Regions from separate parts of the Shewanella psychropiezotolerans genome, predicted to be linked through region 3. Evidence: predicted binding sites of a transcription regulator. Region 3 holds the regulator's gene; each other region holds the start of a gene.
The links. The regulator MetJ, encoded in region 3, represses methionine synthesis genes. The targets are predictions, from matches to a motif close to TAGACGTCTAGACGTCTA.
Positions count from the first base shown of each region.

Region 1: FM037_RS12095 (cystathionine beta-lyase) is a predicted target of MetJ. The motif match lies at 8,030-8,047, and genes of this name have one in related genera.
Region 2: metE (5-methyltetrahydropteroyltriglutamate--homocysteine S-methyltransferase) is a predicted target of MetJ. The motif match lies at 5,522-5,539, and genes of this name have one in related genera.

Region 1 is NZ_CP041614.1:2,710,427-2,721,440, forward strand. Features, by position in the region: gene clpA (ATP-dependent Clp protease ATP-binding subunit ClpA) at 1-928, shown strand, start outside; gene infA (translation initiation factor IF-1) at 1,034-1,252, opposite strand; gene FM037_RS12060 (arginyltransferase) at 1,391-2,104, opposite strand; partial or broken gene aat (leucyl/phenylalanyl-tRNA--protein transferase) at 2,094-2,802, opposite strand; gene FM037_RS12070 (outer membrane lipoprotein) at 2,858-3,340, shown strand; gene FM037_RS12075 (hypothetical protein) at 3,413-3,784, opposite strand; gene FM037_RS12080 (Nif3-like dinuclear metal center hexameric protein) at 4,061-4,813, shown strand; gene FM037_RS12085 (serine hydrolase domain-containing protein) at 4,900-6,078, opposite strand; gene FM037_RS12090 (hypothetical protein) at 6,366-6,719, shown strand; gene FM037_RS12095 (cystathionine beta-lyase) at 6,810-7,988, opposite strand; gene pdsS (proteobacterial dedicated sortase system histidine kinase) at 8,147-10,543, opposite strand; gene pdsR (proteobacterial dedicated sortase system response regulator) at 10,593-11,014, opposite strand, start outside.
Region 2 is NZ_CP041614.1:1,311,941-1,322,954, forward strand. Features, by position in the region: gene dnaG (DNA primase) at 1-450, opposite strand, end outside; gene FM037_RS05810 (GatB/YqeY domain-containing protein) at 558-1,001, opposite strand; gene rpsU (30S ribosomal protein S21) at 1,008-1,223, opposite strand; gene tsaD (tRNA (adenosine(37)-N6)-threonylcarbamoyltransferase complex transferase subunit TsaD) at 1,541-2,554, shown strand; gene FM037_RS05825 (GDSL-type esterase/lipase family protein) at 2,960-3,400, shown strand; gene FM037_RS05830 (HDOD domain-containing protein) at 3,701-4,429, shown strand; gene FM037_RS05835 (LysR family transcriptional regulator) at 4,533-5,438, opposite strand; gene metE (5-methyltetrahydropteroyltriglutamate--homocysteine S-methyltransferase) at 5,671-7,959, shown strand; gene FM037_RS05845 (glutamate synthase-related protein) at 8,117-9,682, opposite strand; gene FM037_RS05850 (hypothetical protein) at 10,131-10,481, shown strand; gene FM037_RS05855 (efflux RND transporter periplasmic adaptor subunit) at 10,799-11,014, shown strand, end outside.
Region 3 is NZ_CP041614.1:5,544,050-5,555,063, forward strand. Features, by position in the region: gene FM037_RS24220 (hypothetical protein) at 117-392, shown strand; gene FM037_RS24225 (PIG-L deacetylase family protein) at 560-1,270, opposite strand; gene FM037_RS24230 (cysteine-rich CWC family protein) at 1,769-1,996, opposite strand; gene FM037_RS24235 (GFA family protein) at 1,989-2,414, opposite strand; gene metF (methylenetetrahydrofolate reductase) at 3,063-3,953, opposite strand; gene FM037_RS24245 (bifunctional aspartate kinase/homoserine dehydrogenase II) at 4,365-6,752, opposite strand; gene metB (cystathionine gamma-synthase) at 6,775-7,935, opposite strand; gene metJ (met regulon transcriptional regulator MetJ) at 8,170-8,484, shown strand; gene FM037_RS28665 (hypothetical protein) at 8,491-8,643, opposite strand; gene FM037_RS24260 (sulfite exporter TauE/SafE family protein) at 8,688-9,425, shown strand; gene FM037_RS24265 (conjugal transfer protein TraF) at 9,617-10,813, opposite strand.

The DNA of each region.
Region 1 (11,014 bases), 2.8 Mb from region 3:
TGACAAAGATATGCTGAAGAACCTAGACCGTAACCTTAAGATGGTGGTGTTTGGCCAAGATAATGCGATTGAAAGCCTTAGCGCTGCGATTAGATTGTCTCGTAGTGGGTTGAGCGGCGAAGAGACACCCGTTGGTAGTTTCTTGTTCGCAGGTCCTACCGGTGTTGGTAAGACCGAGGTGACCAGTCAATTGGCTAAATGTCTCGGGCTCAACCTGGTCAGGTTCGATATGTCCGAGTATATGGAGAGTCATACTGTGTCTCGGTTGATCGGCGCTCCTCCTGGTTATGTTGGCTATGATCAGGGAGGATTACTTACCGATGCGGTGATTAAAAATCCGCATTGTGTGGTGTTACTCGATGAGATTGAGAAGGCGCATCCGGATGTTTATAACTTGCTGTTGCAGGTGATGGACCATGGCACCCTGACGGACAACAATGGCAGGAAAGCGGATTTCAGGCATGTCACCCTAGTGATGACCACCAATGCGGGTGTGCAGGAGACTGTACGCAACTCCATTGGCTTTAAGCAGCAAGATCATAGCTTAGATGCATTGTCTGAGATCAATAAGATTTTCTCTCCGGAATTCAGAAACAGGCTAGATGAGATTATCTGGTTTAATCATTTGGATATGACTGTCATCGCTAAAGTTGTTGATAAGTTCTTAGTGGAGTTGCAAGCTCAACTCGATGATAAAGCCGTGACTCTGCATGTCAGTGACGAAGCGAGAACCTTATTGGCTGAGAAGGGCTACGATAAGTCTATGGGAGCTAGGCCTATGGCAAGGGTAGTTACTGAGCTTATTAAGCGACCGCTGGCGGATCAGATATTGTTTGGTGATCTGGAGAAAGGAGGCGAGGCACATGTCGATGTCGTCAAGAAGGAAATTGTGATCACGACCGACAGAGTGGAAAAGGTGCTGAACTAGTCGGATAAAAAAAGAGTAAAAAAAAGGCTGCAATTGCAGCCTTTTTTAATACGATAAACTAAAAAAACCGGTCTGGCCGATTTTAAAAATTTTGTGATAGCTAACTTAGCGTGAACGGAAGACGATGCGACCTTTGCTCAAATCGTAAGGGGTCAGCTGAACTGTCACTTTATCACCCGTTAAGATACGGATGTAGTTTTTACGCATTTTGCCTGAGATGTGTGCAGTCACAACGTGACCGTTCTCTAGCTCTACACGAAACATTGTGTTCGGCAAGGTTTCAAGGATCGTGCCTTGCATCTCAATGTTGTCTTCTTTCGCCATTAATCAGTTATCCTGTTAGCCTTCAAATGTTAAAAACGGGCGTATCATGCCGCAATTTCGCCTTGCTGTAAAGAGCAGGTTAACTTATCGGTGTTAAATAGCGCGCTCCTTGGCCGCACATACTCAAAAACCAATAAATTATTTCTCATCAGGTGTTTGCAGCCAGCCCGAGCTGGTTAATATTTGATAGGGGGTATAGTCTCTTTTATAGTTCATCTTTCTCGATTCATCAATTTGATAGCCTAGATAAACAAAATCTTTTTTCATCAATTTAGCCAGACGACATTGGAGCAGAATGAGCAAAGATCCTAAAGAGCGCTTGTGTTCCTCGGGAGCAAAAAAGCTATAGATTGCCGATAAACTGTTAGGCAGAATGTCGGTGACAGCCACCCCTACCAGTTTGTCTGCATTCCATAGTTCAATAAATACCGGGTCTAGCCAACCAGAGCCAATGAAATGTTGATATTGCTCTTTGGAAGCCGGGTACATGGGCCCATCACTGTGCCTTTGATTGATATAAGTTTCGTACAAAGTATAGTGATAGTCGGCTTGTTTGCCGATTATTTTCCACACCAGATCTCTGTTGTTTTTCAGGGTTCTTTTTTGTCGCCTCGAAGGTGTGAAACTCGCGCTGGGTATACGAATGGGCAGGCAAGCGTTGCAATGGGGGCATTGGGGTTTGTAAATGGTGCCGCCACTGCGTCTAAAGCCCAGTGACAATAACTGCTCGAACAAGTTTATGTCGATACTCTCTTCCTGAAGCATCAGGAGTTGCTCCATTTGAGTGTCTAGGTAACTACAGGGAAAGGTTTTAGTTATCCCTACTGAAACTTGTTGTGATTTAGAGCTCAATATAAACCTCGTTGGGTAACCAAGTGTTGACTGAGACATCACCATCACGGAAACGCTTGAGTAAATTGATAAAATCTTTTCTTTTTAATGCCGTAGCGCCTAGAGAGGCTAAGTGTGGGTTCATCACTTGGGCATCGATTAATTTGAAACCGTTTCTCAATAGATGCTGATGCAACATCAGCATGGCTGCTTTAGACGCATTGGTTTGGGTGTGGAACATAGATTCGCCACAAAAGACCTTTCCTATGACTACGCCATATAACCCCCAATGAGGGCGCCATTATCCCAAACTTCTACTGAGTGGACCTGTCCTTGCTGGTGTAGTGCCAGGTAAGCTTGCTGGATTTCATTGGTGATCCAGGTGCCATCTTGTGCCACTCTTGGCTGAGCGCAGCCCTTTATGACCTCTTCGAAAGCATGGTTTATGCTATAGGTCCAAGTTTGTTTTTTTAAATATTTTATTAAACTTCGACTGACTTTCATGCTTCCCGGGACAAATACTGCCCTAGGATCCGGTGACCACCAAAGGATAGGGTCATCGAGATTAAACCAAGGAAAAATACCCTCATAATAAGCATGGAGTAATCGAGCTGGTTGCAGGTCCCCCCTATGGCTAATAGCCCGTTAGGATCTGTCAGTGCCAGTTCAGGTTCTGGAAACTGTTCGAATTGATGATTTAAATAGGACAGTGAGTTCACAATTGAGTAAGATTATCTTTAGTAGACCTTATTATAATTTAGCGGAAAAATGACTATGTTGAAACCTAGTTTTAATCTATTACTCTCCTTAGTGGTGGCTTTGACGGTCACATTTTCACTGAATTCCGCGGCAGCCTATCAGAGAGATCAAGCCGTTCCCGTAGAGAAAGTCCTTTATGGTGACCTGGTATCGGTGAGAAATATCACCGAGAAACAACTCATAGAAGATCAAAATCAAGGATGGAAAACCTTCGGTGGAGCCTTGATTGGTGGCGTTATTGGTCATCAATTCGGCGGCGGTAGCGGGCAAGATGTCGCGACAGTTTTAGGCGCCTTGATAGGGGCTGGCGTGGGTCATAGATATGGCGATAACTCTTATTACCAAGAGCTGAAACTTGTTGAACTCATGATCAAGCAGGAGGATGGCCAGCAGGTGATGATTATACAAGATCTAGATTCAGGCATGATATTCAACGCTGGGGATGAAGTGAGGGTCGTGTATCTTCAAGGAAGCGTTAGGGTCGATATGGCCATGTGATTTACCCGTATAGCCATAAAAACAAAAAGGAGCCTCAGGCTCCTTTTTGTTTTTATGACTTCAGAATAAAGATTAGAAACCGCGAGGTAACTGACCTTTTCCTGCTAGTTTTTCACGCCATAGCTCTTTTGGCGTCTTACCGCCTTTTGAGCTTGAAGTGGTCACGGCTTCGGCTCTAGTCTTCTTAGTCGGCGTTGTTTTAGCTGCCGCCTTAGGTTTAGCCGTCTCTGCAGCTGGTTTAGCTTGGGTTTGAGTCACTTCAGCAGAAGCTTCACCGCCACTTAGCTCGGTTAGCATAGTGTCGAGATCGCTAATGCGTAATGACTTACCGCCATCGATTTTGTACCAGCTTCCTTTTTGTTCAATCGTTACAGTCGAACCTTGCTTGGCAGCAAGAGCAGACTCTAATGCGCTGATAACCTCTTCTTTGGTCAGTTTTGACATAGTAATAACCTATTTATTTTTTAATGTTAACTTGAAGGTTTGGACTAATTTTATAGGCTAAACCAGTAAAATGTCCAATTTTCACTGAAAATCGCCCGTATTTGCTGGTTTTTACGGCTTATTGACAGGTAATTGATAATTAACTTGATTTTAAACCAGTTAATTAAAGGTTGTTAAAATGTCACTTGGCTATTTTTTGAAGTGTGAGCGGGTTAAATCTGTGCCGGGATTAGTACATGGGTTACACTTAAACTGTATTTTTATAAGGGCGGTTCAATGACACGTAACGAGTTAGCAGAATATCTTGCAGAGTTTTTACAAGTGGGTAAGTTTAAAGATTATGCGCCTAATGGTCTGCAAGTTGAGGGACGAGCAGAGATAAAAAAAATCGTTACTGGGGTCACCGCCTGCCAGGCGTTGATCGATAAAGCCATCGCTCTCGATGCCGATGCGCTGTTAGTACACCACGGATTCTTCTGGAAAGGGGAGAGAGAGGTGATAACAGGCATGAAACAGAGACGGATAAAAGCATTATTGACCCATGATATTAATCTTTTTGGTTACCATCTTCCCTTGGATGCGCACCCCATGCTGGGCAACAATGCCGAGTTAGGTCGAAAGCTAGATATTTCGGACGCTGAGCCAGTTGAAGGAATTGCTCAAGGATTAATTTGGCAAGGACGTCTCGATACGCCTGTCTCTGCTGGGGTTTTTGCTAAATCTATCAGTGAGATACTTAATAGAGAGGCTCTGCATATTGGCGATCCAGCTGCTGAAATACAGAGTATTGCCTGGTGTACCGGCGGGGCTCAGGATTATATCGATGATGCGGCGAGCTTAGGCGTCGATGCATTTATCAGTGGTGAAGTGTCGGAGCGTACCTTTCACAGCGCTCTTGAGTTGGGGATACACTACTTTGCGGCGGGTCATCATGCGACAGAAAGGTATGGTATTCAGGCCCTTGGTGAGCACCTTGCGCGTGAGTTTGATATCGAACATGAGTATGTCGACATCGACAATCCTGTTTAGGTTTAGGCCTACTGGCTTAAGATTGATCCATCTTGGACTCAATAAACTAAGCAGTCGCAGACAGACCGCTTAGTTTATGATGAGTACTAATCGGTGTGAATACTTGTTTTTTTCTGCATGGCGATTTGAGCTTGTTGCCGAATGACGCTGTGCCAAAAACTTGCGCCTAATTTAGCTATCACTCTTGATTCACCATTGAGTAACATGGCCATGCCGACTTTTAACCGAGGAGAATAGGCGACTTCGGCGACATAACCTGCAACCCAACCTGCATGATATATTAATTTTTCCCCTTCAAAATCATACACACGCCATCCTTTGCCGTAATGAGCATCATTCAGATAAGCTTTCCATTCCCGGCGACGCAACTCTTTACTCGTTCGCACTCCCGGGGTTTGAATATCCGCCAATAAACTTGGGGATAACACATCTGGATTATTTCCCAGGTTAGCCATTAACCATTTAGAGAGATCGGTAATACTGGCATTAACCCCAGCGGCAGGCTCGACTTGATAGTAGTTAGGTTTTACCTTGACCTTTTTAAAACCCGAACGTGTCTTGATATGCGGACTGGCTCTATTATCTGTTGCCATAAAGCTATCCATGCCTATTGATGCGGTATCCATATGTAGGGGCTCAAAGATACGCTTCTCCACCAAACTAGCGTAGCTGTCGCCAGTTTGTTGTTCGATCACAGGTTGGATGAAAGAAAATGCGATATTTTGGTAGCTATAACACGTACCCGGTGAACACATAGGGGTTAATTTTTTGAACTTAGGAATGATCTTCTCAAGTTTACCGTTGGCATTGAGAATATTGTCATAACTGTTTGGCATCAGGCCTGTGCTTTGTCCTATGAGGTGTCCAAGTTTAACTTGCTGACTCATTTGTGGATCGGCGAGGTGAAATTCGGGCATATACTTACGTAGTGGATCATCCCATTCAAATTTATTTTCATGAACCAGCATGCTTGCTAAGCTGCCCGCGAAGGTCTTTGATACCGAGGCGAGCCTGAAAACAGTGTCTGTGTTGATATTGAGACTAGCGCCTTTTTGGCGCTTGCCATAGGCGCTCATTTTTATAATTTTATTATTGTCGACAATAACGAAGGCGCCACCAGGTACCTTGTTTTTCTTCAATTGAGCATGAAATTGCGACTTAAAACTGTCACCGATAGCCTGATAGTCAGATTGGGCGAAACTTGTGGCAGAGAAGATTAAGCTGGCGAGGGGAAGAGTAAGTAAAAATAAAGACCAGTTGGACATGACGAAAAAATCCCAAAAATAAAATCTAAAGAAACAAAAGGCAAGATAATTGATCATGTTAGCAATAAATGAGGCCAACAAAAAACAGTCAATTGACAAAAATGGGTATTAATGAATCTTTTGTGTGAAAAATAAACGTTAAAGCGACAAGCAATAAACTGAAATCACAATTAATCTGAAAAACCTATTTTAGAGCGATTAGGTTATGGCAAAATAATGAGATGAGCTTGTAGCATTGTAGGTATGTGATTACTCTGGTTCATTCCTCAGATAATTAAGACATCGATATGAAGTTGGCATTGGTTAGTGATCCAAATACTGAAAATGGCCTTGCCGGAATAAAATATGTGTTGGATGCACAGGGTTCAAGCTCGAAACACATAGGCTATATCGCCTCACAGCCAGATCCTGCCAGAGATTACTACATACCTACTCAACACATGTACAGCAAGTTAGGTGATAGACTCGATTGTTATCTGGAACTGGAGTCAGGCTTCAATGAAGTTAGCTTGAAGCAGTTATTAGCGTGCGATGCGATTCACTTATCCGGAGTGTATTTTTGTGGTGATAATACCAGCCTGGTCATTATCGATGGAGATCTAGTTGAACTTGGTGAGCCATTCTCTTGGGTAATGAATTAGCTTATATCTAATCTATAATCTGTTTCTGAATCCTAAATTGAGCAGATATAAAAAAACCGCCAATAGGGCGGTTTCAGTGTGTAGCATATGTTAGCGGTTTAGCACTGCGTTAAACCGAACGAATCCCGCTTCTAGATCGGCGATCAAATCATCCGCATTTTCCAGACCTATGTGCAGTCGAATAAGAGGTTTACTGCTATCCCAGCTTGTGGCCGTTCTGATCTTGTCGATACCGAAGACGCCTAAGATCAGACTCTCGAACCCACCCCATGAGAAACCCATCTTGAAGTGATCCATGTTTTCCACCAAGGCGGTAACAGACTTAAGGTCGCCCTGTTTTAATACGAAAGAGAATAGGCCGTTGGAGCCACTGAAATCTCGTTTGAAAAACTCATGACCCGGACAAGTCTCAAATGCTGGGTGCCTTAAGTGATCCACTTCCGGGCGAGTCGCTAACCAGTTTGCCACTTTTAACGCGTTCTGTTCATGCTGTTGCATTCGCACGCCTAGGGTTCTCAGCCCCCTACTGGCGAGATAGACGTCATCGGGGGAGGTGCACTGTCCCATGAGATAGCTATTCTCTCTCAGTTGCTCCCAGTGCGTGTCGTTTGACGTCGCTGTGCCTAACATCACATCTGAGTGACCAACAATATATTTAGTGGCCGCTTGAATGGATATATCCACGCCCATCTCGAAAGGACGCGAATTTATCGGTGAGGCCCAGGTGTTATCCAGCATGACAATGAGGCCATGCTGATGTGCTATTGCGCTCAGGGTCGGGACATCCTGAATCTCCATGGTGACTGAGCCAGGTGACTCTAAGAACAAGACTTTGGTGTTCGGTCTGATAAGTTCTGCGATGCCTTCACCTATCATGGGATCATAATACGTGGTTTCTATGCCAAAACCTGCGAGCAGCTTGTTGCACAGATCTCGGGTTGGCTCATAGGCACTGTCGACCATCAACAGGTGATCGCCTGCTTTTAAAAATGATAATAGTGCACCGCTGATGGCCGCAGATCCAGATGGGTAGAGTGCAGTGCCGCTGCCACCCTCCAGTTCGGCGATAGCCGCCTGAAAAGCAAAGTGAGTGGGGCCACCACGTCTGCCATAAAACATTTCGCCGTTAGCGCGGTTCTTGGTGGCAAAACGCATCTCTTCCATAGTGTCAAAGATCATGGTCGATGCTCTAAATACAGGGGGATTGATCACACCCTTAGTCCATTTCTTGTCACGTCCAACGCTGATGATCTTGGTTTCTTTTTTCATAGGGCATACTTCCAGAAACGAGTAGGAGAAATAATGGGTTTTAGCCATCTTAACATCTAAATGGCTAAAGAGAAGAGTGAGTGCTGTTTGCTCTATCTCTGCTTTTTAAGATAGATAGATAGAGCGCTTCACCAACATTCAGTGAGTTATGATGATGCTCAATCTTTTATATAAGGCAGTGACACCAAGATCTCTACGCCTGAATTGACTAAATTAGCGCCAGCTTTACCGTTTTTATCTGGAGTCTGTAGATCTCTTGCCTTGATGGAGCCTTTGTGGAAGTCAGTGATAAGCCGGGCGATATAGAGTCCGAGGCCTAAATGGGGCTTATCTTGGGCTTTTTGTTGGCGTACAGAGACCATAGATTCGAAAATTTGTTCAGCCATTTTTTCGGGTAATAGGGGGCCGAAGTTTGAAATGGTCAGCTCTGCGTGCCTGTGCTTGGCCGTTAGGGTGACTGTAATGGGCGTATTGTCGGTACTGAATTCTAACGCGTTGGCAATCAGCTTATCCATGAGCTGAGCGATATACTCGGGCACACCACTCATAGTCAAGGGCTCCTGTATGATTGATACTAGGAATTCCTTGTTGGGATAGGTGAGCTGATAACCTTGCATACAACCTGAGATGACCTTGGATAGGGGAAATATGTCCACTTCGGCTTGAGATAAGCTCTCCTCCAGACGCGTGGCTTCACTCATGTTATTGAGGATCATATTGAGTCTGCTAACGCCTTCTTCCGCCCTATCGACGTATTTTCGGGTGTCAGGATCTAATTGTTGTAGGCTCAGATGCTCCAATGAAGAACGCACTACGGCCACAGGGGTTCTCAGCTCATGAGATAAGCGCGAAGACATATTCTCCAGGTAATGGGTGTATTGGCCCAGACGGCCGACAATACTGGCAAAACTCCTCGAAAGATCGCCAATTTCATCTCTGACTTCAGAGCCCTGGATGGTTTTTCTGATCCGGCCTTGGCTGTCTATGGCTTCTTCGGTTTCATCCCTGAGTTTTCTTATCCTGCTGGATATACTGGAAGCGAAAAAGAACAGGGCTAAGGTGCCCATGCTCATGATGGTCAGGATGACGTTAAATAATTTCTCTAGCGCCTTGTTACGCAGAGTACGAATGCCATGTGTGGTCTCCTCGGCTATCACCACCCCCATGACCTTATCGTCAATCCAGATGGGACTGGCTGCTGCCAGTATGACGGCTTTATTGTCCGGGGTTAATCGCCAGGTGGAGCCTTGTCTGCCGGCGAGTGCATTCTTGATGTGACTTCCTTTGAGAACGGTAGAGTCCTGCAGGGAGTCGATAAAATCTTTTGGTGGGGTGGTTAAGATTTTATAATAGAAGCGGTGAAGGTAGTCCCGCTTAAAGTGACCCCAAAACGAGTCATCGGGTGTGTCTTGGACAGTTCGAGTCCAGACACTGCTACTTGTACGAATGTCACCGGACTTGGCTAATACGCGTCCATGTTTATCGACTACCCAAATACGCGAACTGTTATGGCTCATCCCTTTGATGATGCTTTCTATTTCAGGAGAAGGCACCAGGACTGTACCCAAATTTTCTACATCATCGATGGCCGATGTGCCGACGATGGCATCCAGAGTGCGTGTCTGCTTATTATTGACATCATAGATGGCGAAACCCAGTTTGCTACCTACCATATCCAGCGGCATGCGTATCTCAACATTGTAACCGGCTTCAGTCTTAATCCACTTTCCCTGAATTTTAAGCTCTGGCGTGACAGGCATTCTTTTTTTAGGGTTTTCAGGCAGCTTATATGAACTCACCCAGCCATCTCTTTGAGTGGCGATGATATAGCGTTTGAATTTACCATCGGGAGCCAATGTGGCAATGGCCAGGTGGTCATTGACATCGATTTTGAGACTGTTGCTGCCACGATAGATCACATGAGGATCTGTCACTTCGAAGAAGGCGTAGAGGAAACCAGCATATTTACCTACCATATGCTTAAAACTGACGTTTAATGGAGCGTCGGCTGAACGTTTAAAGATCAGATGGTCTTCGCCATAATTGATACTTCGGTGGCGGTAAGAGGCCCAGTCACTCAATTTTCCATCGAGTTGAATGGGTCCGGCTAAAGGGTAAGCATATAGGTCGCGCCCCTGTTCTACCTGAGTAAGAAAACTGGCCTGTATGTCAAAGAGGCTAGGGCGTTCATGCAGTGCGGTTGCGAGCGCTTGCGTGGTGCCTTCGAGTGTTTTTTCCTGACCGTATCTCAGGTATTTTTCCATCTCCCACACATATTGATAGCCTAACCAGGGCAGGCAGAGGAGAAATAAAGATAAGATGGCGACTTTCGATCTCAGGCCTATGGGAGGATGAAATTTAGATAATTTGTGTTTCAGCAGAAAAAAGAGTTCGCTCAGCCTGTTCGCTATTTTATAAAATTTGGCCGGGGTTATCTTGACCAGTTTTGTTTTTAACCAGCCCCAATGCTTGCGCATGCTGTTTTTTGTCTTGCTAACGATGAGGAAAGCATACATAGAGGCTTTAGCTCTGATGTCCAAGAGGCGATATAACACTAGCGATACTCTTTGTTTAAACATATTAAGCGGCGTTGATTAGTCGAGCTTAGCCCTGAGGGTCCCATCGGTATCCCATACCATAAACGGTATCTATACAGTCGAAATCTGCGTCGAGGGCGAGGAATTTCTTTCTAATTCGTTTCACATGAGACGTGATGGTGCTGTCATCGACAAAAATTTTAGCTTCCTGCATTAATTCTTGTCGATTTTTAACATGCCCAGGGCGTTTTGCCAGTGCGTGCACCATCCAGAATTCGGTCACAGTGAGTTCAATATGCGTCTTGTTCCAATACACTTGCATGCGGTTGATGTCGATGACCAGCTTATCTCGTTCCAGCAGGTTTTCATCTAATATCTCTTTGCCCTGCAACTCTGCACGACGAAAAAGGGCGGCCAGTCTGGCAATCAAGTGTGGAAAACTGACATCCTTACTCAAGTAATCATCTGCGCCCAATCTGAGACCACATA
Region 2 (11,014 bases), 2.2 Mb from region 3:
TACTTTCTCGGATAGGCCTCGATGATCCAGATAATCGAGAACTTTTTGTTTGTCTTTATGTTGTCTAAGCTGGCTCTGAAAGTGTCGGCTAGCTTCTTCCATTAATTGATACAGGTCGCGGCTCAATCCTTCATCGCGTCTCTTACCTGTACCTTGCTCTCTGGGCACTTCTAGACCCAGTTGGCCAGCTAGCTCTTCTATCGCGTCGATAAAATCGAGACGGTCATATTCCATGACGAAGTCGATGACATTGCCATGGGCACCACAGCCGAAACAATGGTAGAACTGTTTATCTCTACTGACGGTAAAAGAAGGTGATTTTTCACTATGAAACGGACAACAGGCAGAGTGGTTTTTACCCGCCTTCTTAAGGGGCACCTTAACGTCGATTAAGTCGACAATATCGATGCGAGCTACTAGCTCATTGATAAAATCACGAGGTATCGCCATTAGTTTGGTAAATGCCGCCTTTCGCTATTATCGCGAAATGAAAAACTGAAACAGTACAAACAAACAAGCCGCGCAAGAGCACGGCTTATTTACGCATTATTCTTAAGTTACTTAAGTTTAGCTCTGATCATAGCGCCTATTGCCGCCATATCAGCTCTGCCTAAGACTTTAGGTTTTAATGCGCCCATTACTTTGCCCATATCCGCCATGGAGGATGCGCCCATCTCTTCGATGCTTGCATCAACTAGCACGGCAATTTCCTCTTCAGTAAGAGGCTGAGGCAGGAAGACTTCAAGAATCTTGATCTCTTCTGCTTCAATTGCTGCTAGTTCGTCACGTCCGGCTGCACTATATTGTGTAATCGAATCACGACGCTGTTTAACCATTTTGGTTAAGACAGCTATAGCTTGGTCATCAGTCAGAGTTTCGCGGGTATCCACTTCAATCTGTTTGACGGCGGCTAGCGCCATACGGATAGTCCCCAAGCGTACCTTAGCTTTGGCACGCATAGCGTCTTTCATTTGGCTTTTTAGCTGATCTACTAGGCTCATAATAGATTAGTATAAACGTACGCGACGAGCGTTTTCGCGAGAAAGCTTCTTAGCAAGACGCTTAACTGCAGCGGCTTTAGCACGCTTACGGCAAGTCGTTGGCTTCTCGTAGAACTCACGAGCGCGAACATCAGCTAAGATACCGGCTTTTTCACAAGAGCGCTTAAAACGACGTAGAGCTACGTCAAATGGTTCATTTTCGCGTACTTTAATTATTGGCATACGCCATCACCCCTTAGGTGTAGTTTGTAATGAGTCAATTTTTGACTCAAGTTAATTTAAAAATGGTGCGGAATTCTATACCGAATTGAGCGTGTTTGTAAAGTATATTTCGCGATCATATCCTAGATCCTTTCACCGTCGCGATCCTATTTTAGATCTCGGTTAAGTCATGTTTGGGATATTTCGCGTGTACCCGCTAATAATCACTGTAATTGATACCATTATTAGGAGGACCAAAATCAGCAACAAGTCTATTGGTATAATTAAAGCACAGCAGGTAGAATTAGCAGCCTTTTATGACACTTTGACGGGATACGATGCGGGTTTTAGGTATTGAAACATCTTGCGATGAAACAGGAATAGCCGTTTATGACGACGAGCTAGGCTTGTTATCTCACACATTATATAGCCAAGTAAAGCTACATGCCGATTACGGTGGGGTTGTACCCGAGCTGGCATCTCGCGATCATGTGAGAAAAGTGGTGCCCTTGATTAAGAAGGCGCTTGCCGATGCTAACAGCACAATGGATGACATAGATGGAGTCGCTTATACCACAGGTCCTGGTTTGGTTGGCGCCTTATTAGTCGGTGCCTGTGTGGGGCGCTCATTAGCCTATTCATGGGGTAAGCCTGCCGTTGGCGTGCACCATATGGAAGGTCATCTCTTAGCCCCTATGCTAGAGGATAATGTGCCTGAGTTTCCTTTTCTCGCGCTGTTAGTATCCGGCGGACACTCTATGATGGTGGCCGTTGAAGGTATTGGACAATATGAAGTGCTTGGCGAGTCTGTTGACGATGCCGCAGGTGAAGCATTCGATAAAACCGCGAAACTCATGGGGCTAGATTACCCAGGTGGGCCAAGGTTAGCTAAGCTGGCAGAGAAAGGTGAGACTGGCCATTACCGTTTTCCTCGTCCTATGACGGATAAGCCAGGATTAAATTTCAGTTTTTCTGGTTTGAAGACCTTTGCCGCCAATACGATTGCCAGAGAGCCCGATGATGAGCAGACCCGTGCCAATATCGCACTAGCGTTCGAAGAAGCTGTGGTCGATACACTTTCTATTAAGTGTCGTCGCGCACTAAAACAAACCGGTTATAGCCGCTTAGTCATTGCCGGAGGAGTGAGTGCAAATTCGCGCCTGCGCAGCTCGCTAGCCGAGATGATGCAAAATTTAGGCGGAGAAGTTTTCTATCCCAGAGGCGAATTCTGTACCGATAACGGCGCCATGATCGCTTATGCCGGTTTGCAGAGACTGAAGGCCGGTCAGACAGAGGATTTAGGCGTCAAAGGTATGCCACGCTGGTCCCTAGACTCGCTGCCTCCGCTATAGGTTCTAATATGCTACGAGCTATAAGCTGGAAGAAATAAAAAACACCTGGTTTGCATCTGCAAACAGGTGTTTTTTTGGGTTAGGCTTGCTAGAACTGGACAGCCCCCAGAACCCTAGACATTTGGCAGTCTCATTTTGAAGCTGCTTTAAACGTTTCTGGAATTGGTATTGCTCCCCTTGTGCCTGGCTTTGTTATGGCCCATGTTAACGTGATAAATTTTTAACTCTCTTTGGCACAGGTAAACGCATGAAAATTCGGTTTATTGTATTCGTTTTATGTGTGTTCATTTCTGCATGTTCCGGCCCTAAACTTGAACCGCTTTCGGCGAGTGCCGAAATCATGGCCTTTGGCGATAGTCTTACTTATGGCAAGGGGCGAGTGAAGGCGGTGACTATCCAGCGGTTTTGGCTGAATTGACTGGCCTCAGGGTGATCAATGCTGGTGTTTCAGGTGAGACAACCTCACAAGGCTTGACCAGGCTAGCTGAACTACTTGTTCGAGAGACGCCTGACTTGTTGATTTTACTCGAAGGTGGCAATGATTTTCTGCGTAATCACGATATAGCCAAGACCAAAACTAATCTGGCGCAGATGATCGAACTGGCTCATGCTAAGTCGATTCCGGTAGTCTTGATTGCCGTCCCTCAGAAGAGTATTTTTTTATCATCGGCGGCGCTCTATTCAGAGCTAGCTGATACGTATAATGTTATGCTTCTAGAAGAGGCGTTAACGGACTTGCTCAAAACCCGGTCAATGAAATCTGATACGATTCACCTTAATGATGCAGGTTACCGCGCGCTAGCTGAGACGATTTATCAAGGACTCGAAGATGCAGGCGCGATATAATTCATCGAATATGTGCTATTAATATGTGCTATTAAGGTATTGAAGATACCAAATGTGAAATATAGTGCCGATATCTTCAGACTTTAGGTTGAATGCCGCTAATTTATGGAATGGTTGATAACGCTCTTATTTAGTCTTAATTTCGGGGTTTTCGTCCGGTGATTTGACCTTTGGCAGAGAAATAGAGTTAAAGTATTCATTTAGACGAAATCAACTTGACCCAAGTGGCCTTTTTATGGGTAAATTCCCTGATAACAATTGGTGTTGTGCCAAAATAATAAATGTAGGTTAAAACTTCCCATGACAGATCTTGAGCATAAGGTATTCACTCAAGTACGCGCAATTATTAGTAATGAAGAGCAGGTGATTGGTCGCCGCGGAATATTGATTCCATTAAAGAAGGCGATTATCGCCGATGGTGATATTCGAAATGTCATCGATATAGTCTCTTCAGATCCTGCTTTAGCAGCTCATATGCTTTGGCGCAGCAATTCGGCGATTAGCGGTGCAGGTATTACCACTAAGAACCGCTCATTGAAAGATGCCTTGGTTCGATTAGGTCAGGTGAACATATATCGTTATGCCTTTACCTTCTATTTGAAAGAGCGCCTCGATGAATTGCCCCAGCCATATAAGAAGTTAGTGCACGGGTATTGGTCATTGACTGAAAGTATCGCTACCGATGCCGTCGATAGTTTGCATCAAATGGAAGGGGTGGATATCAACCCGGATGAAGTGCAGACCTTAGCCTTGTTTAGTGTATTCGGTGAGATTATTGCCTTGACTGCATTTGCCTTCTTAAATGCCGAGTCGGAAGAGTCGTTTCCCCTGAGCATCATCAAGTCGCTTATCGATAACCAGAAGCAGACTTTGACCATAGAAGCGTTTGAATCTTTGGGTTTAGATGAAGAGCTTAAAGATGAGTTTATGATTGCCCATAATCTCAGACAGACTCGCAATGCAAACTCGCCAGGTCTAGTGCTCAGACGCGTGCTTTCGATGAGAAATCAGCTGCTGAATCCGTTGTAAAAGAAGGCTCGAGCATCTGGCTGTAGCTCGCGATAGCCCTGTCTTTATAGCAAGATCCTAGGAACTCACCGTTAGAGCCTAGGATCTCGTTCTTTCATTTAATTCAATTGAACTTATGCTGTTTTGCTAGTCCTTCTTTGGCTACTAGCTTTAACCACTGCTGCGCCACTCGTGCGCTAGAGCTATCTTTGCGATATGCCCCAAACAGCGGACGCTTTAATCCCTCAGGTCCTAGCTTGATTGCGGTTAAGTTCAAACCATAAGACTCGCTGATTGACCAGGTTGGTAGGGCTGCCACACCATCTTTGCAGGCGATCCTTTGCAGTAGCATCATGGTGAGATCGCAGCTGATCTGCTCACCGGCTTCCACTCCCGCAGGCTCCAGGAAATGACGGTAAAGATCCAGACGTTGCAGCGGCACTGGATAGCTGATAATAGCAAGTTTCTCGAGTTGCTTAGGCGTCACATATTCCAGCTTGGCCAGAGGGTGATCGTTGGCAACCACGAGCTGAACTTCAAAATCGAACAGATGCTGATAGGCAATGGATTGTCCCGGAACAGGATCTGATGTGAGTACCACATCGAGTTCGCCAATCTCCAGCGCATTGAGTGAATCAAACAGGTGTCGGCTGGAAAGGTCTAAATTCACATTTGGATATGCCGTCCTAAACTGCTCCATCACTGGCATCAACCATCGAAAGCAGCTATGGCATTCGATGCCTACCGCAAGTTGATTAAGTTCGTCATTGAGTCCCTGCTTGAGGTCATATTCGGTTTCGACGACCTTAGGTAAGATCTCTTCGGCCAGATTGAGTAGCCGAGCGCCTTCTTGCGTAAAAGAGAGAGGTTTACTCTTTCTGATAAAGATTGAGGAGTTAATCCGGGTCTCTAACTCTTTTATCTGATGAGAAAGCGCAGATTGAGTGACGAAGCGTTTCTTGGCTGCACCAGCGAGACTTCCCGTCTCTTTTAAGGCTACTAGTGTTCGTAAGTGTCTAAGCTCAATCATATAATACCTACTTTTGTTCAACGTGAATTTTACTCATGTTGCGCTTGAAATCAATTCGTTTGTCAGAAGATAGACTATCACAATAAACTTCTAGACGTCCAGACGCCCAAATGTGTTTTTACATCGAAAGATGTTACATCACCAGGAGTCACTGATAAGACTCTGGCGCGTTTACTTTGAATTCTGCTCATATTAAAGCAAAAAGGTATACAATATGCAAACTTCGAAAGAGATACAGATAGCTAACCTAGGGTTTCCAAGAATTGGTCGTCAACGTGAGCTGAAGTTTGCTCAAGAGAAATATTGGCGTGGCGAGACTAGTCAGGCTGAGCTAAAAAAAGTGGCTAAGGAGTTACGTCGTACTCATTGGGAGTGGCAGGCACAGGCCGGGGTTTCCTTGTTGCCCGTGGGCGATTTCGCCTTCTATGATCAGGTGCTGACTCTGAGTGCGACATTGAATGCCATCCCTGAGCGTCACAGAAACCAAGATGATGCTCATGTTGATCTCGATACCTTGTTTCGAGTCGCACGAGGCCGTGCACCATCGGGTAAAGATGCCCCCGCTGGTGAAATGACTAAGTATTTCAATACTAACTATCACTACATAGTGCCTGAGTTAACTGTAGATCAAGAATTCAGTGTAGCGTATGAGCAGTTTTTTGAAGAAGTTGAAGAAGCAAAAGTACTGGGCTATGCCGCTAAACCTGTACTGTTAGGTCCGGTTTCTTATCTGTTTTTATCTAAGGCTGTTGGCAGCGATTTCGATAAACTTTCACTACTGCCTAAGCTCATTAAGACCTATGCAGATATCTTGGCTCGTTTCAGTGAGCAAGGTGTAGACTGGGTGCAACTCGAAGAACCTGTTTTAGCCCTTGAGCTTGATGCCGATTGGCAAGCAGCTATTTCTTCTGCCTATGAGGAACTGAAGTCATCTGAGGTCAAGGTATTACTGGCGAGTTACTATGGCACCATTGCTCATCATCAAGCATTGGTTTCAGCCTTGCCTGTTGCCGGTCTGCATTTGGATCTTGTCACGGCTCCCGAACAGCTTGCAGAATTTGCGGCAAACTTACAACCTGAGCAGGTGCTCTCTTTAGGTGTTATTAATGGTCGTAACGTATGGGCGGCAGATATTGACTTGATTGCCGAGCGTATCGCTCCTGTGGTGAACGACCTTAAGGGACGAGTCTGGATCTCTCCTTCTTGTTCACTGCTTCATAGCCCGGTGGATCTCGATGTTGAAACTGAGCTGGCTCCGGCCCTGAAGCAACAACTCTCATTTGCGAAACAGAAGCTCTCTGAGTTGACTCAACTGAAAGCGCTACTCAGCACTCCTGCGGACAGTGCCGCTAAAGTTGAAATAGACACCATAGTGGCAACTTGTGTGGCGCGCAGAGAGGCTCGAGAAGCCGCCGCCGATCAGCAAGTTATCGACAGAGTTGCGGCTCTTAATGCGGATGATTATGAGCGTGATACCGTGTTTGCTAACCGCCAAGCTATACAACAACAGAAGTTTAATTTACCCCTGTTACCTACGACAACCATAGGCTCGTTCCCACAGACTCCGGCAATTCGCGGCCTGCGTAGTCGCTGGCGTAAAGGTGAGATCACCCAAGAGTTTTATAACGACCAACTACGCCAGGTGACCAGAGATACGGTTGAGCGTCAGCTTAAGTTAGGTATTGACGTACTGGTTCACGGTGAGGCCGAGCGTAACGACATGGTCGAGTATTTCGGCGAGCAGCTTCAAGGTTTCGCCTTCACTAAATTTGGTTGGGTCCAGAGTTATGGCTCACGTTGTGTTAAGCCGCCACTTATCTATGGTGATGTGTCACGCCCTGAGGCTATGACAGTCGAGTGGGCGCAGTATGCTCAGTCTCTGACTGACAAGCCAGTTAAAGGCATGCTAACGGGGCCGGTTACTATTCTGCATTGGTCATTTGCCCGTGAAGACATCAGCCGTGAGGAGATAGCGACTCAAATTGGTTTGGCCATTCGTGATGAAGTCGTCGACTTGCAAAATGCGGGGATAGGCATCATTCAGATAGATGAGCCAGCTTTCCGGGAAGGTTTGCCTTTGAAGAAGAGTGATTGGCAAGCCTACCTTAAGTGGGCGGTTGATTCATTTAAGTTGAGCGCCGCAGGTGTCACAGATGAGACGCAGATCCACACTCATATGTGTTACAGCGAATTCAATGAAACTATAGCGGCCATCGCGGCCATGGACGCCGATGTGATCACTATCGAGACCTCGCGTTCTCGCATGGAGTTACTCACGGCCTTCGAAGATTTCGCATACCCGAATGAGATAGGTCCAGGTGTTTATGATATTCACACACCAAACACGCCAACGGTCGATGAGATGGTTGAGCTTATCGAGAAAGCGGCCGACAAGATTGCCGTACGCCAGCTTTGGGTTAACCCGGATTGTGGCTTGAAGACGAGAACATGGGATGAAGTAGAGCCAGCCCTTAAGAACTTAGTTCAAGCGACTAAGGTGTTGAGAAGAAAGTTGGGATAAGGCTGAGAAGTTCCGAGCTTCGAGTCTCGAGTTCAAGACAGAGCTGAGACAGCTGTAAGCGATAAGGTCAAGCTAAGGCTGATAAGTAACGAGTTCCTAGAATCTAGATTCTAGGAACTCGTAGTCATCTTCGAATGAAGGTGACGTTCTACTAATCTTATGGCGTGAATCCCGCGTAATGTATTCCCGAAAGATGTGCCATCTCTCTGTGCCAGGTGGCTAAGTCATCTTTGTTAAAATCACTCAAACTATGATGACCACAGGCGCGGGCCATAACCTGCATTAGTTCCACCGATGCAGTGAAGAAGTTAGCGAGTTGCATCGATGCCTTGTCGGTATTGAGTTTCTTCCTCAGCTCCGGGTTCTGTGTGGCTATGCCGGAAGGGCAGTTGTTGGTGTTACACATACGGGCGGCTACACAGCCTATGGCTTGCATGGCGCTATTAGAGATAGCGACGCCGTCGGCGCCTAAGGCCATGGCTTTGACAAAATCCATGGGGACACGTATTCCACCTGTGATGATTAAGGTGACTTTTCCGCTGGCACCTTTTTCATCTAAAAATCGACGAGCACGAGCTAAGGCTGGGATCGTGGGTACGCTGATATGGTCGCGGAACATCTCCGGAGCCGCGCCAGTTCCGCCGCCGCGGCCATCTAATATGATGTAATCGGCAGTGGCGTCCAGGGCAAACTGGATATCACGTTCGATATGGTTGGCACTGAGTTTAAACCCTATGGGCACGCCGCCACTGATCTCACGGACACGTTCTGCGAAACGCTTAAAGTCGCATGAATTATTGAGTTCCTTAAAGGTGGGCGGTGATATGGCTGGCTGACCTTCGGGAATGCCTCTTACCTGTGAAATCTTCCCTCGGTTTTTTATTCCCGGTAGGTGACCTCCAGTGCCTGTCTTTGCCCCTTGTCCGCCTTTGAAGTGAAAGGCTTGAATAGAATGTAGTAGCTCTTCACGATAGCCAAACTGGGCGCTGGCGAGCTCATAGAAGTAGCGGGAGTTTTGTGCTTGTTCCTCGGGGAGCATGCCACCTTCGCCAGAGCATATTCCAGTGCCAACAAGCTCAGCACCCATAGCCAGGGCTGTTTTAGCTTCTTCGGAAAGTGCGCCGAAACTCATATCCGAAACAAACAGTGGGATCTTGAGCTTAAGCGGCTTACGGGCTTCGGGGCCTATGATCAGTTCGGTCGAGACGGCTTGGTCTTCCTGTAATGGCTTAGTGGCCATTTGGGCCGTCATTATCTGGATATCATCCCAATGAGGCAGTAGATGACGGGGTACACCCATTGAGGTCATGGGACCATGATGGCCAAGTTTTGACAGGCCTTCTCGGGCAAGTTGGTGGATAAATTCCACCGTAGGTTCCTCTAGTGTGGCCTTAGCCAAGGGCATGGCGTCGGATTTGGTATCTTTAGCCGGGCCTGGTCCCTCTTTGCCAACCTGTTTGGCGGTGAACTGTTTATGAGTGCCGTCACAAAAGGGGGCATTAGCCGTGTGCTTGCAGGCGCAAAGATATGCATCGCCATCTTGCTCTGCTGTGAAGGCCTTAGGTTTAAATGAAGTGCCTGCATGTGAGCCATCGCAGAAGGGTTGCTTCTTAGATTGGCCGCAGGCACAGAAATAATATTCCTGACCCTTGGTGAGTTCGACTTTCTTAGGTTTATTGTCTGCAATAATCGGCTTTGCATCAGTAGAATGTGGGTTGCTCATACCTTCTCCTTGGCCATTTTCAACTTTGTTAGATGAATTACTACCACGGCTCTTATTCTGATTTCACTTACTTTTATAGAAATAGTCACCTGTAATAGGGGGGCTAGTAAATGTGCTGTGTTCAATAAATAACCTTATAAAGATAACTTAAGATAAGCTTGTGTGTCATGCAATAGATTGTTTTTTATTCACTTAGTGAGAATGAAAATCGATTGAGAAAATAAAAATATTTTTTATGAACTATTTTTGCCTTTATCCGGTCTTATCCAACAGGCGCATCTGAGCTCCACTGTCAGATCCCATTAGCAAACCTGGTTTCAGGTTTGCGTTTCTAGCCCGAATGTAAGTTTACGTTTCAAAAAGGACATTATTCATCAATAAGTTTTTTGCTAACCAAACAGGAAATCGTTGGACGGTACTGGTTTTTACCATACTGACGCTATTCTGTTTGACCCAAAATAGTGGAATTCTTAACCTGCTACTCAATCAACAGAGTGCGCAGGCGATGTCGGCTGCTTTACTCCCAGCACATGTAAGTGCAGAGTCGAATGTCAGTGCTAGTGCAAAAGAGCTCACTCAAGGCGCAGAGCTTAAAGCGTTCGAATTCAAAAAGTGTGAATTATCAGAAAAGTCCATGCGTGTGTGTATGGATGCACCCAGTAGCTTACCTTTTTTGGTACTGCTTTTTTTACTCCCCTTACTTCCCCTCGTGTATCGTGTCATCACACGCTATCCAGAGCCTGGCGAACAAGCTAAACCCAGGCGAATACACCTCTCCTTGTGTCGCTTTCAAGAATAAAAACTCATCTGTTCTACTGAGAGATTAAGTCACTTTAATTACGCTATTTAGCGGTTATTGGGTCAATTTTGTTCATCTTTTGGCGTTACTGTATCTGAGACTTAGGCTTATCACATTGGCCACATGTATTGGATTTACAGTAACAAAAGCCTTAGCTGACTAGTTTGAAAATAGCCCGATAATCATAAGTGACTTACCTCTGGACACGTTGCTCTCGCAGCGTATTTATCATCATGTAGATATTTACTGCATAAGCGTTATCGCCTTAGGTGAGACCTTAGCAGGCTAGCCCGTCATTGACGGGATTTGAGGTTATTTTGAAATTAGATAAAGTTTTGTTAGCTAGCGTATGCATTATGACGCCTTTGGTTGTAGCGACTGTGGTTTTTCCAGATAGAGTTTATGCTGATGGGAACAAAAGTGTAGAGGCTGCTGTGGCTGTGAAGGCTGCAAGAGTCACCGCACACGAATATCATCATAACTTTAAAATTAAGGGGCGGGTCGCGGCAAAAGAAGACGTTGCTCTGCAAGCT
Region 3 (11,014 bases):
CCGATGGCAAAAGCATCTTAGGTGGGAAAGGTCATGTCAGCCCAGAGCAAAGATACCTACATGCCCGCTATTATTTATCACATTTAACCGAACCTAAAAGCACCATCAATGGCTTAATGAAGTTACAGGCCACTATCGTTAAGGTGCCCCATGACGCGCCAAACAGAATTGTCGATGGCAAGATGACTGAGTACGCCACCGAGTGGACAATAAGTCAGAGTCTGGAGACAGGAACCACTTTTCTGGAATATACATGGGGCAATGTATTTACCAAGTTTAACGTTAATTTTTACACACTTATAGAGAATGGCAAACCTGTTAGCCTCAAGCTAGATGATCCAAGTCTAGCCGGCGATATCACCCAGAAGATTATCGATTTAAGTAACAGATAAACAGTAATGACCATGTCAGGCCTGCTTATATACTAATAATGAGTTTAAGTTAGCCTGACGACTTAATACCTATACGAGCGTGACTACAAGCCTTGTAGTGACCACTGCGTCCTATAAAAAGCTGTATATTGGGTAAGATTTTAGGCTGTATTTGTATTGCTCCCAGATTAAAATCTCAATAAATATAACAATTGATGAGGTAACTCTACCCCATCAACAATCACTAGCTCTTCTACTGTGGACCTTTCTACAAAAGCTGAAAATGCACTTATCATGGTAGGTGGAAATTGAGTAGTGTAAATCGACATGGCACTAATACGCTGTCTTGCATAAGGTGATACATCGACTAGAATGCTGATTTCACTGTCATCGACAGGAACAGTTACGCGATAATCTAAGCCAAACTTTTCAGCCGAACGACTCAGAATATCGGCTCGGGTATCAGACAGCGCAAAATAGATAGAGTTCTCATTAAACTCCCCTGTAATCAGCCTATTCACTGTTTTATGATCTCGGTTATCTGTGATCCCTCCTCGAATAAATGACATTACCGCAATGGGATCTATTTGGGTAACAATAAACTCAAATGTTGCAATAAGCTGATGATGAAAATTCGTGAGTTTCCCGTCAGGAAAACGCAAAAATATGGGCGGTTCCAGACCTAAAATAGATGAAGCTGCTATCGCTTCTTGTTCCCGTACCCTAGCAAGGTCAGCACCCGATAACCCTTGGCCTGAATGGTCGCTACCAGCATCACCAGAAGTTGCGTATACAGGAAACACTCTTACGCCGCAATCGGCTAATTTTGCCAAGGTGCCGGACACCCAAGTTTCATCATCGGGATGGGCGAGTAATACTATAACTGATGGTGTATCCATGCCATTTATCTCCTGAGTCGACTGACAGGAGCAAACTAACGCAAAGAAAAGCATAATTGCGCATCTCATCTTCATCAATTTGATGATACACACACGCATATGTCTCATTTTGTCACCTCAAACCGCCGTAACAGAGTAAAGATCGGCTTACGTTTATTTAAACTTCTATGATTATATTTGCAAAAACAAACTATACAAGTGTGTACCTTTATGTATCATCTAAGTATAGCGAATCAATCTTGAGACACTAGTGATCTACTTTAATAACTTATACCAGCCTCATTAAATATCTGCTCGATTCAGAGCCACTCAGGCTTTTCAATTCAAGGCGCATTGATGTAGAAATGGTTATTCCCTTTTAAGTCAGTGCAACAAAGAAGTGGAACGCCTGAGAGGCTCACGTAGTGCGGGTTTAAAAAACCTTTATGCTGCGTTACATGTTCTCGATATAGAATCACTATCTGATATCAGCAGCTGAATATTGATAACGAACAATCACTAATCTAAGCGTTTGATGCCTAAGGTGACTTCTTGATTTAATTTCTCTATACAGGCTTCACAGATGCAGGAGTTAGAGGATGGCATTGCACCTCGCAATACATCTTTTGGCGGAAAAGAGGCTCGATTACACCAGCAATTTTCTATCGCTCCCCCTGACTCTACAGCACAAGAGTTGCTTCGTTGACAGAGAGGGCAAAGGCTCTGTTCAACGACAGCCTTATTCATCTAAATGTACTTTCATTATATTAGAAGCCTTATCCGCAGGATGGTTAATGCCATCATATAGTGTCACACCTTCCTGCAATAGCTTTTGAAGTTGAAAAGGGTTATCCCCCTCTAAGCAAGCCACATTGAAGGCATACAAGTGAGGATTGGAACGTCTCTGGTGATGGGTGTAGATCCCACATTTGGAGCAGAAAAAGTGTTTCGCACTACGAGTGTTGAATTGATAAAGACTCAATACTTCTTGGCCCTTCACGACCTCAAGATCAGATAAAGGCACAGAAGCAACAATCGACCCACGCCGTCTACACATGGAGCAATCACATCTACGAGGGTCGACTAAACCTTCGGGTAAATTTATCTTAAGCTCGACAGCACCGCAGTGACAGCTCGCCTTAAATTGATTTATAGCCTGCATCATTCCTCACCTGCTTCCCCATCAAACCTTGTGTATCAACGAAGGTTTTATAACCCAAGCGAACCTTATCGCCAAATACCCCCTCCGGGGTAGAGGCTAAACTTCTTGGTTTCAGATACTCTTAGGCACAGAGATAAGCTCAGCCTGCTTGTCTTGCAACTCCGTTGCCTAAGCAATGGAGACATAAGAGAATAGGACAGCAAATATGACTGTTAGCCAGGCCGAGGCCACTAAAGCTTTTTTAAAAAAATTCATGAACAACTCCCTATTTGAATGTGGCAAAGTACTACGATAGGGCATCGATTTCGCTTGCAGTAAGCTTGCCCGCTATATGGCCCATAACTCCATCGATATCCCCTTTCTGAACCTGTTCGCTGGGCCGATGCAGGCATTGCCTCTCCCTCCGTCATGGCACCAACAATCACTTGCCTACTTAACAATAACGAGATGGTTAAGGTACACATGTTAACCCCAAATTAATTGTTTTTATCGTAGAGGTACGATTGAACTTGATACAAATCCCATTCAATAGCTATCCATGCAATTGCTCTGAATCAATCCAGTACAAAAATGCCCTATCACAAGACAGGGCACCCAAATTCTAACTCTCACAGCCTCACAGCCTCACAGCCTCACAGCACAAGATAAAATCTATTTCCCAGGGCGCACACCTAAGGTATGGCAGATTGCATATGTCAGTTCGGCACGATTAAGGGTATAAAAATGGAAGTCTTTAACACCTTCACGAGACAAGACCTTAACCATGTCGATGGCCACGTTAGCACCTACCATCTGACGGGTCGCGGGATCGTCATCTAAGCCTTCAAACTGCTTATGTAACCAACCGGGAATAGAGACGTTAGTCATACCAGCGAAACGTTTAAGCTGTTTAAAGTTAGTCACAGGCAGTATGCCAGGAATGATTTCAGCATCGATACCGGCGGCGACACAACGATCACGGAATCTGAGGTAGGACTCGACATCGAAGAAAAACTGAGTGATGGCGCGATTGGCCCCGGCATCTATCTTCTTCTTAAGATTGATTAAATCGGCCTGAGCATTAGTTGCATCCGGGTGAACTTCAGGATAAGCCGCCACCGAGATATCGAAATCGGCAACAGAGCGCAATAGACGCACCAAGTCATTAGCAAAACGGGTCGGCTTAGGGCTGCCATCGGGAAGATCCCCACGTAGCGCGACTATGTCTCTGATACCTGAGTTCCAATAATGTTTAGCAAGCTCTATAAGCTCCTCATCGCTGGCATCGACTAAGGTCAAATGAGGCGCGGCAACGAGATCCGTCTCTCTCTGAATACGCTCAATTACCCCATGTGTGCGATCACGAACACCTGAGTTCGCACCGTAAGTCACAGAAACAAACTTAGGTTTTAATGGCTCTAGACGACGAATAGAATTCCAGAGAATTTTTTCCATCTCTGGTGATGCAGGAGGGAAAAATTCGAAAGAAACGTTAATATCACCGTTAAGCTCAGCCAAGCTCTGATTTAGTGATGTTGAATGTTGTGCGTGATGAAAACCCATTCCTATTCCCTCTACTGCTTTACTTAACCATAAAATAAAAAAACCATCTAGACGTTTGGACGTCTAGATATCCATATTAGTGAAACTGAGTTTGAAGTCAATAGTAAATAGAGTACTAAATGCAAATTAAAGATCAGGTATGAGAGACGAGAGCGCGACCTTGTCACTAGAGGGCGGCAGGGAAATGCCTCAGAGAAGGGGTTTTCCCCTGTTAGGACGCAGCAAAGCTGCTACGAGAACGTGACTTCGTCACTGCTAGGACGGCCTGTGGCCTTTGAGAGCGCGGCAAGCCGCTGCGAGAAAAAGCTGTTGATCTTCTCTAGCAGCCAACTTGGTGGCGTACTCGAAGCGCATCGGCCTCGAAGTGAGCTTGCGAACGCTCTCGTAGTGCAGCGCCCTTCTTTACGATACCTATTCTTGCACTAAATCCCGACAGATCTGCGCCAGATCAGACTGCACAGCTGCAGCCGTTACTTCGCGGCCGGCACCAGGGCCTCTGATGATCAAAGGATTATCTTGATAGAAAGCACTGCGTATAACAAAAACATTATCGCCAGGAGTTAGATTGGCATAGGCATGTTGAGTATCGACCCACTCCATGCCAACTGCGGCCTTAAGCTGACCATCGACAACATCGAGTCCGGCAACATATCTCAAGACCTTACTTTGCTCAGCCGCAGCCTGGAACTGCTGTAGCATCTCATGGTCTAGCTCGTCGATACGTGCTAAAAACTGCTCCAAAGGAATATCGGCTAAATCAGCAGGTACCAATGAATGAAGCTCAATATCTTCAAGTTCAATCTCATGACCAATCTCACGGGCCAAGATCAACAATTTTCGCTGCATGTCTCGACCTGACAGATCATCGCGGGGATCCGGCTCGGTAATACCTAATCCTCTGGCCTCCAACACCAGTTCTGAGAACGGTTTCTTAGCGTCATACTTCTCGAATAACCAGCACAGGGTGCCAGAAAAGATGCCACCAACGGCTTCGATACTGTCACCGCTGTTATGCAGATCGTTCAATGCATGCTGTACGGGTAAACCCGCACCACAACTGGCGTTGTAGCGCCAAAACAGTCTGCGATTCCCCAGCTGTAGCTTTAGCTCTCGATAGAAAGCTAAGGGGCCTGAACCCGCCAGTTTGTTAGCGCTAACCACATGAATACCTCGTGAGAAGAACTCAGGATATTGCAAAGTTAAGTCGGCGCTAGCGCTGATATCTAAGGCGATGAGTTCGTCACATTCGAGCGCTTGCAGCTGCTCAAACATATGATCATAGAGCCAAGGGGTGGCTTGTTGCTCAAAAGCCTGTTTCCAGAAATCGAGATCTATCCCTTCCTCTTTTAACAAGGCTTTCTTAGAACTGAGTAATCCCACCAGCTCCACGCTAGCCTCTAACTCTTTATTGAGTGCGACTCGAGCACGACTGAATAGATCCACCCAAGTCTCACCAATATTTCCCACTCCAAGCAGGAGCACACCGATGCGCTTACGCGGGCCGGCACAGCGACGATGCACTTTTTGAGTCAGCAAGTTAACTTGTGATGTCGGCACTAAGGTCACCAGACTCAAGCCATCTTTAAACAGCGGCCTTGCATCCCGGCTCAACAGGCGAGCGAAGCCACGGCGGTAAAGCCCAGCATCGGCGCTGACCAAGGCGACTAAGCCTAGATCTTCTCGAAGATGTATCTCAGAGATGGCCAAGCCATCTATCTCCAATATGGATTGAACTTGTTTCTGATTCTCGTGAGTAAAGGCGAGCTCGACTCGATTATGAGCCAACTTCCAATGGGCTAACGGAATTAAACCAGCACTTTCCAATAACTCAGCCAAATGAGCAATATCGCTACTTATCCTGAAGCTAAACAGGGAAACACTGGACAGATTCGTCACCACTGGCGCACTGGCTTGAGAGCTCTTAGGTGCGATCAGAGTGAAATCGGTATGAGACGCATAACTAGATCGAACAGCCAGACTCACTTGAGTATCGAATAAGGGCTGTAGGGAACGGTTATGCAGCACAGGTGAACCCAGATGCGCTAAACGGTTAGCCTCATCTAACGACAGGCTCTTAAGTAACTTGGCATCGTTAATCTTATTTGGATCTGCGTTGAACACACCTTCCACATCGGTCCAGATGGTGACACGTTCAATATCGGCTAAGCTGGCAATCAAGGTCGCACTATAATCTGAGCCGTTACGGCCAAGTAACAAGGTTTCTCCACGGCTGTTAGCACAGATAAAACCCGTGATAATTAATCTTTCGCTGGTATGCTCATCCAGAGCTTTCTGAACACGTGCTCGTGACTCATCGAGTCTGATCTGCGGCACGCCTCCTTCATCGGCTAATAGCAAGCTTCTGGAATCGATATCCAATGCAGCAACACCCGACTCTCTGAGTAATGCAGCCAGAAGACGAGCAGACCAACGCTCACCGAAACTCACCACTTCACTTCTTTTATATTCGTTTAACGCCTCTAGAGAAAATAGGCTAATGAGCTGATACTTGTCGATAGACAAGCGCTCTCTCAGGCTTCTGGCCTGCTCGTTAGAAAGTAGCTGCTCAATTAGATTCTGTTGAAAGCTGATCAACACCTGCAGCTCTTCCTGCCATAGCTGACCTGTGTCTTTGAGTTCCAGCAGTTTATAAAGAAAGTTGGTGCTCTTACCTGCGGCCGATACCACGACGAGATCGTCGCTGTTGCCGTGAGTGAGAAGGATATGAGCAACACGGCGGTAGCAATCTGCATCCGCTAAGCTAGAACCACCAAATTTGTGCAAATGACAACGCGCCATCTTTAACTCCTATCTACCGAGATTAACAACTCGCCGCTGCTGCGAGTCCAGCTTCAATATCGGCAACTAAATCATCGGCATCTTCGATACCCACTGAAAGACGGATTAGGGTCTCTTTTACCCCAGCTTCTGCTCGAGCCTCTGGCTCCATAGCTCTGTGGGTCATTGTCGCAGGAACTGCGACTAAACTCTCTACCCCACCTAAACTTTCTGCAAGAGAAAACACAGAAAGTTTGTCAAGAAAAGCAACCAGCTCCTTTTCTCCACCCTTCAGCTCGAAACTGAGCATGGCACCGAAGCCTTTCTGTTGCTTCGCCGCGATCTTATGACCAGGGTGATCACTCAGGCCCGGATAATACACCTTATCGACCGCCTCGCTGGCAGTTAATACCGCTAACACCCGCTGAGCATTAGCCTGATGTTCACGAATGCGTACCGCTAAGGTGCGAATGCCGCGTAGGGTCAGGTAACTATCGAAGGCTGATCCTGTTAGACCTAAGGTATTAGACCACCAATGTAATAACTCACCTAGCTCGGCATCTTTAGCGACGACGGCACCACCGACTACGTCGCTATGACCATTAATGTACTTAGTGGTCGAATGAATAACGATATCGGCACCGAGAAGCAGTGGTTGCTGCAAAATTGGCGATAAGAACGTATTATCGACTACCACTAAGGCATCGACCAACTTACTCGCCTTGGAAATTGCTTCTATATCGACGACACGCAGTAGAGGATTCGATGGTGTTTCCAGCCAAACCATCTTAGGCTTACGGGCAATGGCGGCTTCGAGTGCTGCACCGTCGGTCTGATCGACCACTGCAAGTTTAAAGGCTCCCTTCTTGGCTAAGTTAGTAAACAGACGATAACTTCCGCCATAACAGTCATGGGGGACGACAAGCAGGTCATCAGGGCCAAGCAGGCTAGTCACCAATGTAATCGCAGCCATACCTGTACAAGTCACCACGCCAGTGGCACCTTTTTCCAGAGCGGCGATAGCATCACCTAGAATAGAGCGAGTCGGATTACCCGAACGACTATAGTCATAGTCTCTGGGATTCTTATGCCCATCGAAGGAGTAGTTAGTCGACAAATAGATGGGGGGCACCACAGCACCATATTGGGTATCGGACTCAATCCCTTGACGCACTGCAATTGTGGCTAACTTACGTTCGGTCATCTACTACTCCTAAACTATTTACTGAACACCTTTCTTACCAACAAAAATGTGGCAAGAGATGTCTGGACGTCTAAATGTACCTAAGGGGAAGCCTAGCGTCAACCAAATATAGACGTTTAGACGTCTAAACATATGGAAATCTATTTGCAATTGTCATAAATAAGAGGCAATAATTTGACTGTACAATTTAAAGGGTTAAAATCTGCCCCGAAATTTGAATATACAGGTGAGTCAATGACTGAGTGGAATGGCGATTATATCAGCCCATATGCTGAACACGGCAAGAAGAATGAACAAGTAAAGAAAATTACTGTTTCTATTCCCTTGAAGGTACTTAAGGTTCTTACCGATGAGCGCACGCGCCGCCAAGTGAATAACCTGCGTCATGCCACCAACAGTGAATTGCTTTGTGAGGCATTCTTGCATGCATACACAGGTCAGCCTCTACCTAACGACGATGACTTGTCTAAAGATAAGCCTGATACTATCCCAGCCGAAGTGAAGCGCTTGATGGATCAGATGGGTATTGAGTGGGAAGATGTGGAGTAATCGGACTCACTTAACGCTTGACCAGTCAGTTTCAGGGATCGCATTGCGATCCCTGTTTACTTCTACACGACTATTGACCCCGAAGATAACCCTGAAGAAACAATCGAGACCAACTAACAGCTTAATTTCGAGTCTATTGTTAAAAATTAATAACGCCAACTCCTTCTCCACCCACAATACATTAATAATTGAGAGAAAATGCCGTGCTTTCAATGATAGACCCAACGACCCTCGCCCTAGCCTCACTCATTATCTTCTGTGGAGCCTTGACCCAGAGCCTTATCGGTTTCGGTTTAGCCATTGTCGCCTCTCCCCTGCTGTATATCGTCGATCCTGAGCTAGTACCAGCCCCGGTTATCATCATGGGCTTCTCTATCTCTTTGTTGACCCTATTTAGAGAGCGAGGTGCCCTTGAGTTTAATGGGCTGCAATATGCGTTGCTTGGGCGAATACCAGGAGGGTTTATCGGTGCGGGCTTATTGATATATGCACCACAACCAGTTCTTGGGCTGGCCATATCGGGCATAGTTGCCGCGGCGGTCATATTAAGTTTGCTTAAGTTCAACATAGCCGTTAACCGCAAGAGCCTGTTTGGCGCCGGCGTGATATCAGGCGTATTTGGCAATATCGCCGCTATCGGTGGTCCCCCACTGGCCATTCTGCTTGCAGGAAAAGACGCCCGTCAGTTTCGTGCTGCGCTATCGGCTTTCTTCATCTTCAGCTCAATGATCGCCTTGGTTATTTTGGCAATCACAGGCTTACTCAGCATTAAGCATCTATGGCTGTCGCTGCTGCTTCTACCTTCGGTGATCTTAGGTTATGTGGTGGCGGGAAGACTGATAGGACATGTTGATAAAGATAAGACTCGTAAGGCAACACTCATCTTATGTTCAATCTGTGCAAGCTTATTGGCAGTAAAGTCGTTAATGGAATTGGGATAGCTACTAGGACGGGCTTTGCCCTACGAGAGCGGCTGAGAAGCGCCTTCGAGGACGTCGCTGCGCGACTGCGAGGAAAAGACAGGTCAAAGGCTGTTGCTCTTACCCCTAGCCTACTTGTTGGCGAACTTCTCGAAGTGAGTTTACGAACGGACTCCTAGCGACGTAGTCGCGTCCTCGAACCTTCTTTAAATTTAAAAATGATATGACGTTTGTAGTACACCGCCGATGGCATCATCGCTGCCGACCATGCCGGTAAAGTCCAGAAAGAAGACTCGCCCAAATTCAAATCCTGTCCCTAATGAATAGATATTTGCCGTATTGTCTTTCATGTCATGACGATAACCTAAACGCAGTGCAAACCAATCCGTAGCCTGCAACTCTCCGCCAACGCGCCAATACTGAGTAGCACCAATTTCTTCGAAGCGCTTATAAGCGTTAAGATCGATATCAGATGTTACGGTTATACTCTCCCAATCATAGGCGATGCCTGCAGTAAATTGTGGCTCAACCTGATAGGTAAATTTACGGCCTTGGGTCTCTACGGTCTCGACATCTTGGCTAATAAGATTACGACCTGACAGGCCTACCGTTAATCCAGATATAGGCTCCATCGCGATACCAACATCTAGGTTAAATGTGGTTTCGTCGTTTCTGTACTTGGCATCATCAAAATCACTGGCTTCGAAGTTATTGGCACTTACTACGTAGTTATATGTGTCTATCAGCTGAAGCTTAGGCGATATCCCAACCGCAATGGGCATATTGACGATTGAAAGTGGAAAACTCAGGGCTACGCCTAAATCAGAAACCACGCCAGCAACTACAGCACCTTGTGAATCTAAGTCTGTCAGTGCTGGGGGATTATCTGGATCTAATGCATTGAGACTATCTATATCTGACTGGGCGATAGCAGCGACTCCTATTGCATCGATATAGCTCTTATAAAATACCGCCATAGGCATCTTATGTGTGGGTAATACGATAGAAAATCCAATGCCCGCACTCACATAGGCATTATTATCTTTTAAAGACTCGAGATCGCTGACCAGCTCACCACGATGGAGATCGACTGCGGTTGCATTGCCGGCAGAGATGGCGGCATCTAATGCATCATAGGAGTCTTGCAGTGAATCAAACTTATCTACCATCTGATCTTTATCGGCGCCATCGGCTCCGATTGCGGGTAGTAACATAGCAAAATTATTGAATTTAGGTGCTTGCAGGGCCAATAGAGCGGGATTGATGAAGGCTGCCCCCTCACGGTTTGATGATGCCACGCCAGCGCCGCCCATGGCATCGCTGCGAGCCTCGTAGTATTGCTGCCCTGCGATAGCCATCGACGGGGAGAGTATCAGTGCACAGCTAAGTGCAAGTTTGAGCATTTTCATCCTTTCAGCCCTTATCTTTATTTTTATTTTCTTATGTTATTTACCTTGCTTCCTACTTGGTATTATTCAGCGTAGCGCTCTGAATAATACTCACAAAAATAAGTAGAGAGACATAAAAACAGTCGAATTTAAAGATAGTCCAACATTCAGAATTGTGTACGATAAACGCTCAAAAAACCAACACTTGTATCGATTTATTTT